2 linked regions of the Corallococcus sp. EGB genome follow. Each later gene encodes a partner of the first gene's protein in a complex. Links are inferred from orthologs where the notes say so. Each region holds a gene or a part of one and is shown in the gene's direction. Other genes may lie near its edges.

Region 1 (5,292 bases):
GGAGGCGAAGCGCAACCTCCAGGCGCTGGAGGGCTTCGGTGAGTCGCCCCGCGCCTTCGAGGCGCTGCCGGAGGCGGGCCCGGGCGACGTGGTGGTGGATGCCCTCTTCGGCACGGGCCTGAAGCGCGCGCCGGAGGGGGCGTTCGCGGATGCCATTGGCACCGTGGCGCGGTGGCGGCGCGCGGGGGCGAAGGTGGTGGCCGCGGACGTGCCGTCCGGCCTCCAGAGCGACACGGCGGAGCCCTTCTCTCCGTGCGTGGAGGCGGACGTCACGGTGGCCTTCGGCTTCGTGAAGCCCGCGCATGAGCTGGAGCCCGGCGCGTCGCTGTGCGGCGACGTGCGGCGGGTGGATATCGGGCTGGGGGGCGAGTCCTCGCGCGCGGTGTCCGGCGCGGAGCTGTTCCGCGTGGAGGAGAAGGATGCCCGCGAGGCCCTGCCCAAGCGCCGCGCGGATTCGCACAAGGGCACCTACGGCCATGTGCTGGTGGTGGCGGGCAGCCCGGGCAAGACGGGCGCCGCGGCGATGGTCGCCCTGGCCGCGCTGCGCAGCGGAGCGGGGCTCGTCACGGTGGCAACGCGTCCGGAGGCGCTGACGTGGGTGATGGCGCACTCACCGGAGATCATGGGCATTCCGCTGCCCGGTGAGGGCCCGCTGGGGAAGGGCGACCTGGAGGCCCTCAAGTCCGCGCTGGAGGGCAAGGACGCGCTGGTGATGGGGCCGGGCATCCCCCGAGGGCCGGAGACGGGCGCGCTGATTGGCGACCTGCTGGCCGCGGTGGAGGTGCCCGCGGTGCTGGACGCGGACGCGCTCAACGCCGTCGCGGAGGACCTCAAGGTGCTGCGGCAGGCCAGGGGGCCCGTGCTGCTCACGCCGCACCCTGGAGAGATGGCGCGGCTGTGGGGCCGGACGACGAAGGACGTGCAGGCGCACCGCGTGGGCGTGGCGCTCAACCTCGCCACGTCGCTCAACGTGACGGTGGTGCTCAAGGGCTCGCGCACGCTCATCGCGGAGGCGGGCGGGCGCGTGTTCATCAACCCCACGGGCAACGCGGGCATGGCCACCGGCGGCACGGGTGACGTGCTGTCGGGCGTGTGCGGCGCGCTGCTCGCGCAGGGCATCCCGCTGCCCAAGGCCGCGTGGACGGCCGTCTACGCGCACGGGCTCGCGGGCGACCTGATGGCCCGGCAGCGCGGGCTGATGGGGCTCATCGCCACGGACCTGCTGCCGGGCCTGGGCCACGTCTGGACGCGGTGGGAGCGGTGAGCGGCGCGGAGCAGCAGCCCACGCGCTCGCGGCGGCTCGTGTCTCCGTCTCCGGAGGAGACGCACCGGCTGGGCGTGAAGCTGGGGCAGCTGCTCCAGCCGGGGGACTTCGTGGGGCTGATTGGCGACCTGGGCGCGGGCAAGACGCACCTGGTTCGCGGCGTGGCGGAAGGGGCGGGCGTCGCGCAGTCCGAGGTGGCCAGCCCCACGTTCGCCATCGTGTACCCATATGCGGGCCGCATCCCGCTGTACCACGCGGACCTGTACCGCCTGACGGACTACGACGAGCTGTACGCCACCGGGCTCCTGGACCTGGTGGGCGGCGACCACGCGATGCTGGTGGAGTGGCTGGACCGCATCCCCCAGGCCGCGCCACGCGACTTCCTGCGCGTCACGCTCCGCCATGAGGGTGAGGACGCGCGGAGCCTCGACGTGGAGGCCTTCGGCGCGCGTCCCGCTGCCTTGCTCGACGCGTGGCTGGGCTGAGCCCTCAGCCCGCGGCGTGATGCGCTGCCTGCCGCGGGTTCAGCACGCCGTCCGCCAGCGTCTGCACCTTCCAGCGGTGGAACACGAGCCGCGAGTCCACGCCCACCACGTCCTCTTCATCCACGGGCACCCAGTGCGGCCCGCCGCACAGCGACTCGCTGGCGACGAGGAACTGCTGCAGCGGCACGCGCGTGCTCTGTCCGCGCAGCGCTTCCGGGCAGCCGCTGATGCCGGAGGAGATGAAGAGCGTGCGGTTGCGGCGCGTGGCCACCATCGCCTCGCCGTCCGTGACGAGGAAGTTCATCGCGGAGCGGTCCTTCGGCTCGCGGCTTCCCGGCACGTCCGTCAGCGTGGACACCAGCGTCATCGTCTCCGAGAGCGCCTGCGCCAGCGCCTCCACGCTCACCGTGCCGTCGAGTGGCCCGCGCGCCGACAGCCGCGACAGGAACAAATAGAAGCAGCGCTCGCTGTCCGTGGTGCCCTTGATGTTGACGCGCAGCTCCGGGTGGATGAGCGCTTCCACGGCGGCCTTGTGCTTCGCGAACTCGCGCAGCGTGCCGTTGTGCACGAAGGACCAGCGGCCGTAGTGGAACGGGTGGGAGTTGCGCAGCTCCACCGCCCCCACGCTCGCCAGGCGGATGTGCGCCACGACGGTCCGCGCGGAGACCTGGCTCGATACACGCTCGAAGTCGGGGTCGCTGTGCGCGGGACCCACGCCATGTGCGACGAGCGGCGAGGCATCCACTCCGTATGAAGCGATACCCCAGCCGTCCTTGTGCTCACGCGACTGGATGAGGAGGGAATTCCTCTCCGTGACCAGGGCGGTGTGGACAGCAGCGGGAACAGCACTCCTGAAACCAAATAATCGGCACATGGTGGCAGCTGATCTCTACAACGGCCGGCCCACGACGGAAGTTCCTCTTGCCCCCTTGTCTGATGCCAGCTGTTCAGCGGCACCCACTCAGGGGCAGTGATTCATTCGCGCGCGAAACACCACACGTCCACCCTTCACCACCACTCGCGCGTGACTGACACCCAGATGATAAGGCAGGTGCCGGTAGCTGCTACAGGCGAACAGCACCAGGTCGCCTGCGTCACCCACGGCCAGACGTCCCTGCCGTTGCAACCCCAAGCATTGCGCGGCGCCTCGCGTGGCGGCCCAGTAGGCCTCCGCGGCCGACAGGCCGTTCTCCAGGCAGGCGAGCCCCAGCACCAACGCCAGGTTCTCCGTCATGGAGGAGCCCGGATTCACGTTTGAACCCAAAGCAATATTGACGCCCGCATCGCGCAGCTTCCGGCCGGGCGCGTAGGGGCGCATGCGCAGGAAGAGGGTGGAGGTGGGCACGAGCACGGCGGTGACGTTCGCGGCGGCGAGCGCGCGGATGCCCTCGTCCGTCACCTGCTCCAGGTGGTCCGCGCTGGCGGCGCCCACCTCCGCGGCCAGGGCGGACGCACCGCACGCGGTGAGCTGATCCGCGTGGAGCCGCGGCGTGAGTCCCAGCGCCTTCGCGGCGGTGAGCAGCCGGCGTGACTCGTCCACGGTGAAGGCGCTGTCCTCCGTGAAGACGTCGCAGAAGCGCGCCAGGCCCTCGCGCGCGACGGCGGGGAGGATCTCGTTGATGCAGAGGTCCAGGTACTCGGCGCGGCGGTCCTTGTATTCGGCGGGCACCGCGTGCGCGCACAGCAGCGTGGGCACGAGCTCCAGCGGCGACATCCCGCCCAGCCGGCGCACCGTGCGCAGCATCTTGAGCTCGTCCGCCAGCGACAGGCCGTAGCCGCTCTTCACCTCGGCGGTCGTCACGCCCTGCGCGAGCAGCCGCTCCAGGCGGGGCAGGGCGAGCCGTGCCAGCTCCTCCTCGCTCGCGGCGCGCGTGGCGCTCACCGTGTTGACGATGCCGCCGCCGGCCCTGGCGATCTCGAGATACGTGGCGCCCTGGTTGCGCAGATCGAACTCACGGGAGCGCTCGCCCGCGAAGACGAGGTGCGTGTGCGGATCCACGAAGCCCGGGCCCACGAAGCCGCCCTCGGCGTCGAGAATCTCCGTCGCGTCCGTGAGCGCGCCTTCGGGCAGGCCGGACTCCGGGCCCACGTAGGCCACGCGGCCGTCCTTCACGCCAATGCCGGCGCCCGGGCGCGGGGTGAGGGCCTCTTCCGCGGGCTCCCGGTGGGTGCCCTCCACGGTGAGCACCTCGGAGGTGTTGCGCACCCACAGGTCCAGGGCTTCCATCTTCAGCGTCCTCCGCGTGCGCCCATCACGGGCGCGTTCCAGCTCGTGGCACCCGAGTGCGCCCGGCCGAAGCCGCCGGACAGCTCCAGCTTCGTGCGGCTCTCGCCGAACTTGATCTGCGCCGCCACCACGGCGCCGTAGAAGTAGGTCGTCACCTGCGAGCCGGGGTTCACCAGCGACTGCTGCACGCTGATGAACGGCACCAGGCCCAGCGACATGCCGGGCTCCGGCTGCACGGTGAAGGCGCAGGTGGCCTCCGCGCCGAACAGGCTGCTCGTGCTGTCCCTGTCGCCCAGGCCGAAGTCGGACGCGCCGCGCAGGGAGAGGGCCGGGGCCAGTCCCAGCCGCCCCGACCCGATGTAGTACGAAACGCCCGAGTAGACGCCGTAGCCGGGCGCCGGCAGGCCGACGAGTTCGCCCTGCAGGCCGAGGTGCCACGACAGCCGGTCGCTCACGGGCACCGTCACCGAGCCGTCGAGGTCGATGCCCCACTGCTCGTTGTTGAAGGGCTTCGCGTCGCCCTGGAAGGTGCCGTTCTCGCCGCGCGCCGACAGCTGCGGGGCGTTGAGGCGGGGGCCGGTGCGCACGCCCAGCTGGAAGAAGTTCTCCTGGGGCAGGCCCGGGCCCAGGCGCATCACCATGGGCCCGGCGGTGGTGGGCGTGCAGCCCGCGAGCACCCCCATCACCGCGGTCATCACGAAGGGTCGGACGCGTCGTGGCATCCGGCGCACTCTAGGCGGTGAGGCCGGGGATGCGCACGCCCCGCTCCTTCGCCACGTCGATGGCCTCCGGGTAGCCCGCGTCCGCGTGGCGCAGCACGCCCATGCCGGGGTCGGACGTGAGCACGCGCTCGATGCGGCGCGCGGCCTCCGGCGTGCCGTCCGCGACGATGACCTGGCCCGCGTGCAGCGAGTAGCCCATGCCCACGCCGCCGCCGTGGTGGAACGACACCCACGACGCGCCGTTCACCGCGTTCACCAGCGCGTTGAGGATGGGCCAGTCCGCCACCGCGTCCGAGCCGTCCTTCATGGCCTCCGTCTCACGGTTGGGAGACGCGACGCTGCCGCAGTCCAGGTGGTCGCGGCCAATCACGATGGGCGCCTTCACCTCGCCCTTGCGGACCAGCTCGTTGAAGGCGAGGCCCGCCTTGGCGCGCTCGCCGTAGCCCAGCCAGCAGATGCGCGCGGGCAGGCCCTGGAACGCCACGCGCTCCTGGGCCATGTCCAGCCAGCGGTTGAGCGACGCCTTCTGGGGGAACAGCTCGCGCACCGCGCGGTCCGTGCGGCGGATGTCCTCCGGGTCTCCGGACAGCGCCA
Region 2 (3,905 bases), 2.9 Mb from region 1 along the record:
TACTTCGAAGGGCTGATCCGCGAGCTGGGCAACGCGCCGCAGGAGCCCGTGCAGAGCCGCAAGCCGGGCATCGAGCAGTGGCTCAACGCCGCGCCGCCCATCCCCGTGGAGACCGCGCCCGCGCAGGAGGCCGCGCCGGCCCCGGTGGAGCCGCCGCCGGCGGAAGCGCCCCCCGCGGCGGAGGTCCCGCACACCGAGGCCCCGGCGCCCGCGCGGCCAGAGCCCGCGGAAGAGGTCACGCCCGTGGCGCAGGTGGCGCCCGCGCCGGCCTCGGCGCAGCCCGCGCAGGTGATCATCTTCCCGCCGCGCGTCCGCCCGGGTGACGCGCCTCCCGCGTTCGGGCAGGAGCCGGAGCCCGTGGTGCCTCCGCTGTCTCAGGAGGGCTCGTCGTTCCTCGTGGAGCCGCCCCCGGCGCACCGCGCGGTGGATCATGCGCGGCGCAGCCTGCTGCTCGACTGGAGCCGGGTGGACACGGAGGGCCTGAGCGCCTCCAGCACCTGGGGCCCGGGTTCGCCCTGGGGGGCCGCGTCCCGCGCTCCGGCCGCGCCCAGCCCCTTCGCCGCCGCGCCCGCGCAGGCGCACGTGGAGCCGCCGCCCTCGCGCCCGCCCATCTTTGGGGGCGCGGCCATCGCGCCCAGCCCGCTGGCGCCCGTGCCGCCTCCCACGCCGGCCCCGCCGTCGTCCGAGGTGACGCTGGTCAGCGGCACGGAGGCCTTCCAGGAAGAGATGCCGGTGGAGGAGTCCGCGCCGCCGCAGCTCGCGCTGCCGCCGTATCCGGGCCACGGCATCGTGCCGCCCCAGGTGGCCCCGGTGGCGCTCAACGTCGAGTTCCCCGCGACGACGCCCTTCGACGCGCAGCCTGCCGCCCTGGAGCCGGTGGAGCCCGCCGCCCCACAGGACGTGCCCGCGTCCGAGGCGTACTTCACGGAGCCCGAGGCCCCCGCTCCCGTGGCGCCCCCCGCCGCCAGCCCGAGCCCCACGGCGCCGGCGAGCCCCGCGTCCACGCACGGCCCCGCCGCCGCGGCCAGCACGACCTCCGCGAAGCCCGCGAGCGCGAAGCCCGCGCACGACGAGGACGACGCGGAGCTCATCGCCGCGATGAAGCCCAAGCGCACGGGCCTCTTCGTCGCGGGCGGCCTGCTGCTCGTCGCGGCCGTGGCCGCGGTGGTGATCTCCAAGGGCTCGGGCGGCACCGAAGCGCCGCGGCCCACCGAACCCAAGGTGACGCAGCCCACGAAGCCCGTGGAGGCGCCGAAGCCGCCGGAGGCGACGCCCAAGCCGCCGGACGTCGCGCCGCCGCCCGCGAAGACCGCGGACGCTCCGGCCGACGCGGGCGCCCCGCCGGCGAAGACCGTCACCGCCCCGGAGGACGCGGGCGCGGCGCCGGTGAAGACGGCCACGCCCGAGCCCGCCGCCATCCCCGACGCGGGCATCGCCGTCGCGCCCACGCCGGAGGCGACGCCGCCCGTGGCGCAGGCGAAGGCCACCTACGCGGACTACATCAAGGACGGCCGCACGTTGCTGGCGCGCAAGAGCTTCAAGTCGGCCATGGGCGCGTACCGCAAGGCGCTGGCGCTCGATAACGACTCCGTCGAGGCGAAGACGGGCCTGGCCATCTCCCTGGCCAACAACAGCAGCACCAGCGAGTCCGGCTACCGGGAAGCGGCCAGGCTGCTCCAGGACGTCGTCAAGGCGGAGCCCAAGAACGCGAAGGCCTGGTTCTGGCTGGGCAGCTCGCTCCAGTTCTCCGGTGATCAAACCCGAGCGGCCGAGGCCTATAAGAAGTATCTGTTCCTCGAACCGACGGGAAGCTCGGCGGACGAGGTGCGTGCCCTGCTCAATGGGATGAAATGAGCAGGGGAGGCGGCCTGTCCGCCTCCTGCCCGCCCTTGTTGTCGGAGTCGTCGTGCTCGTCCTGGGACTTGAAACCTCGTGCGATGAAACCGCCGCCGCCGTCGTGGAGGACGGGCGGCGCGTCCTGTCGGACGTCGTCTCCACGCAGGTGGACATCCACCGCCGCTGGGGCGGCGTCGTCCCGGAGCTGGCCAGCCGCAATCACATCGTCCAGGTGATGCCCGTCATCCACGAGGCCCTCACGCGCGCGAACCGGACGCTCGACGACATCGACCTGCTCGCGGTCACATCCGGCCCTGGCCTCATCGGCGCGCTGCTCGTGGGGCTCCAGGTGGCCAAGGGGCTGAGCCTCGCCACCGGCAAGCCCTTCGTGGGCGCCAACCACCTGGAAGGGCACCTGCTCGCCATCCGCCTCCTGGAGGACGCGCCCGCGCCGCCGTTCCTGGGGCTCGTCGTCTCCGGCGGACACACCAGCCTCTACGAGGTGCGCGACTACGGGAACTACCGCCTCGTGGGCCGCACGCGCGACGACGCCGCGGGCGAGGCCTACGACAAGACGGCGCGCATCCTCGGCCTGCCGTACCCGGGCGGGCAGCCCATTGATCAGCTGGCGCAGAAGGGCGACCCGGAGGCCATCCGCTTCCCGCGCGCGCTGCCGGGCGACAACTTCGACGTGTCCTTCTCCGGCCTGAAGACGTCGGTGCTGCACCACGTCCAGAAGCACGGCGTGCCGGAGGGCCAGGCCCTGCACGACCTGTGCGCGTCGTTCCAGGAGGCGGTGGCGGACGTGCTGTCGAAGAAGCTCGTCGCCGCGGCCCGGAGGCTGGGCCACAATCAACTGGTGCTGTGCGGCGGCGTGGCGGCGAACTCGCGGCTCAGGGCGCTGTGCAAGCAGCGCGCGGAGGAGCGGGGGCTGCGCATGTTCCTGCCGCCGGTGCGGCTGTGCACGGACAATGGCGCGATGATCGCCGTCGCGGGGTATGAAGCGTGGCGCCGCGGCTTGCGCGGTGACTTCCGCCTCGCGGCCGACCCCGCCTGGCGCATGGAGTAGGGACCTGACAGTGGATTCTCCGCGCGACATCCTCAAGCGCCACGGCCTGCGCGCCAAGCACAGCTGGGGACAGAACTTCCTCGGGGACCCGGACGCGCTCCAGGCCATCGCGGACGCGCTCGCCCTGCGCGAGGGCGAACCCGTGGTGGAGCTGGGCCCCGGCCTGGGCCACCTCACGCGCTTCCTCGCCGCCACCGGCGCGCGCGTCACCGCCGTGGAGCGCGACCGCGACATGGTGGCCGTGCTGGAGAAGGAGGCCATCCCCGGCGTGCGCGTGGTTCCAGGCAACGCCGCCACGGTGGACTTCGCCCAGGTGGCCGGCGCGCCGGAAATCGCGCTCGTGGGCAACCTGCCGTACCACCTCACCAGCCCCATCCTCTTCCAGGTGCTGGAGCAGCGCACCCGCATCTCGCGCGCCGTCTTCACGCTCCAGAAGGAGGTCGTGGTGCGGCTGGCCGCGGAGCCCGGCAACCGAGACTACGGGCTGCTCACGGTGCTGCTCGGCCTGCACTTCGACGTGGAGAACGTGCTCACACTGGAGGCGTGGCGCTTCCATCCGCCCCCGAAGGTGGACTCCGCCGTGCTGCGCCTCACTCGGCTCAAGCAGCCCCGCGCGCCCCTGGTGGATGAGGCCCGCTTCACCCGGCTGGTGAAGGCCGGCTTCGCGCAGCGCCGCAAGACGCTGATCAACTCGCTCAAGTCCGACAAGGGCCTGGCGCCGCCGGAGGTGCTGCTCGCCGCGCTCCAGACGGCGGGCATCGACCCGGGCCGCCGCGCGGAGACGCTCTCCCCGGAGGAGTTCGCCGCCATCGAGCGCGCCCTGGGCCCCATCACCGCCATGGCGCCGCCGCCCCCGGACGCGCCGGAAGAGGACACCGCGCAGGAGTAGGGGAGCCCTTCAGCGCTTCTGGCCCAGCGCGGCCAGGAGCCCACCCTGCTGGGAGAGGAACTCGCGGAACGCGTCCTCGTCGATGCGCATGCGCGCGAGCACGCCGCTGAG

What was found.
Region 2: the proteins of tsaE (region 1) and tsaD are in contact, whole or in part, in a crystal structure (PDB 6N9A), measured with the Thermotoga maritima proteins. The link is inferred for Corallococcus sp. EGB from one-to-one orthologs. Residues at the interface, in WP_004082108.1 of Thermotoga maritima: Leu37, Gly38, Lys46, Lys57, Val59, Lys60, Ser61, Thr63, Phe64, Thr65, Leu66, Met67, Val69, Pro71, Tyr82, Arg83, Leu84, Asp86, Asp88, Phe89, Asp93, Ile128, Asp130, Glu131, Arg134; in WP_004082750.1 of Thermotoga maritima: Cys10, Asp11, Arg49, His50, Leu82, Gly84, Gly135, Gly136, Glu154, Thr155, Leu156, Asp157, Asp158, Ser159, Glu162, Asp165, Lys166, Arg169, Leu170, Tyr175, Lys213, Thr214, Leu217, Tyr218, Gln221, Arg222, Asn324.

The regions. Positions count from the first base shown.
Region 1 is NZ_CP079946.1:4,309,265-4,314,556, forward strand. Bases 1-3,000 are described here. They hold tsaE (tRNA (adenosine(37)-N6)-threonylcarbamoyltransferase complex ATPase subunit type 1 TsaE), read left to right. Parts: upstream 1-1,251; coding sequence 1,252-1,749; downstream 1,750-3,000. Other genes in these bases: KYK13_RS18190 (NAD(P)H-hydrate dehydratase), read left to right, coding at 1-1,264; KYK13_RS18200 (class II glutamine amidotransferase), read right to left, coding at 1,754-2,623; hutI (imidazolonepropionase), read right to left, coding at 2,711-3,000. Also shown: more of hutI, read right to left, coding at 3,001-3,976; KYK13_RS18210 (hypothetical protein), read right to left, coding at 3,979-4,698; hutU (urocanate hydratase), read right to left, coding at 4,709-5,292. UniProt on the Escherichia coli protein: Required for the formation of a threonylcarbamoyl group on adenosine at position 37 (t(6)A37) in tRNAs that read codons beginning with adenine.
Region 2 is NZ_CP079946.1:7,205,696-7,209,600, reverse strand. Bases 1,146-3,905 are described here. They hold tsaD (tRNA (adenosine(37)-N6)-threonylcarbamoyltransferase complex transferase subunit TsaD), read left to right. Parts: upstream 1,146-1,906; coding sequence 1,907-2,905; downstream 2,906-3,905. Other genes in these bases: KYK13_RS29275 (hypothetical protein), read right to left, coding at 3,804-3,905; rsmA (16S rRNA (adenine(1518)-N(6)/adenine(1519)-N(6))-dimethyltransferase RsmA), read left to right, coding at 2,916-3,794; KYK13_RS29290 (DUF4388 domain-containing protein), read left to right, coding at 1,146-1,854. In the rest of the region: more of KYK13_RS29290, read left to right, coding at 1-1,145.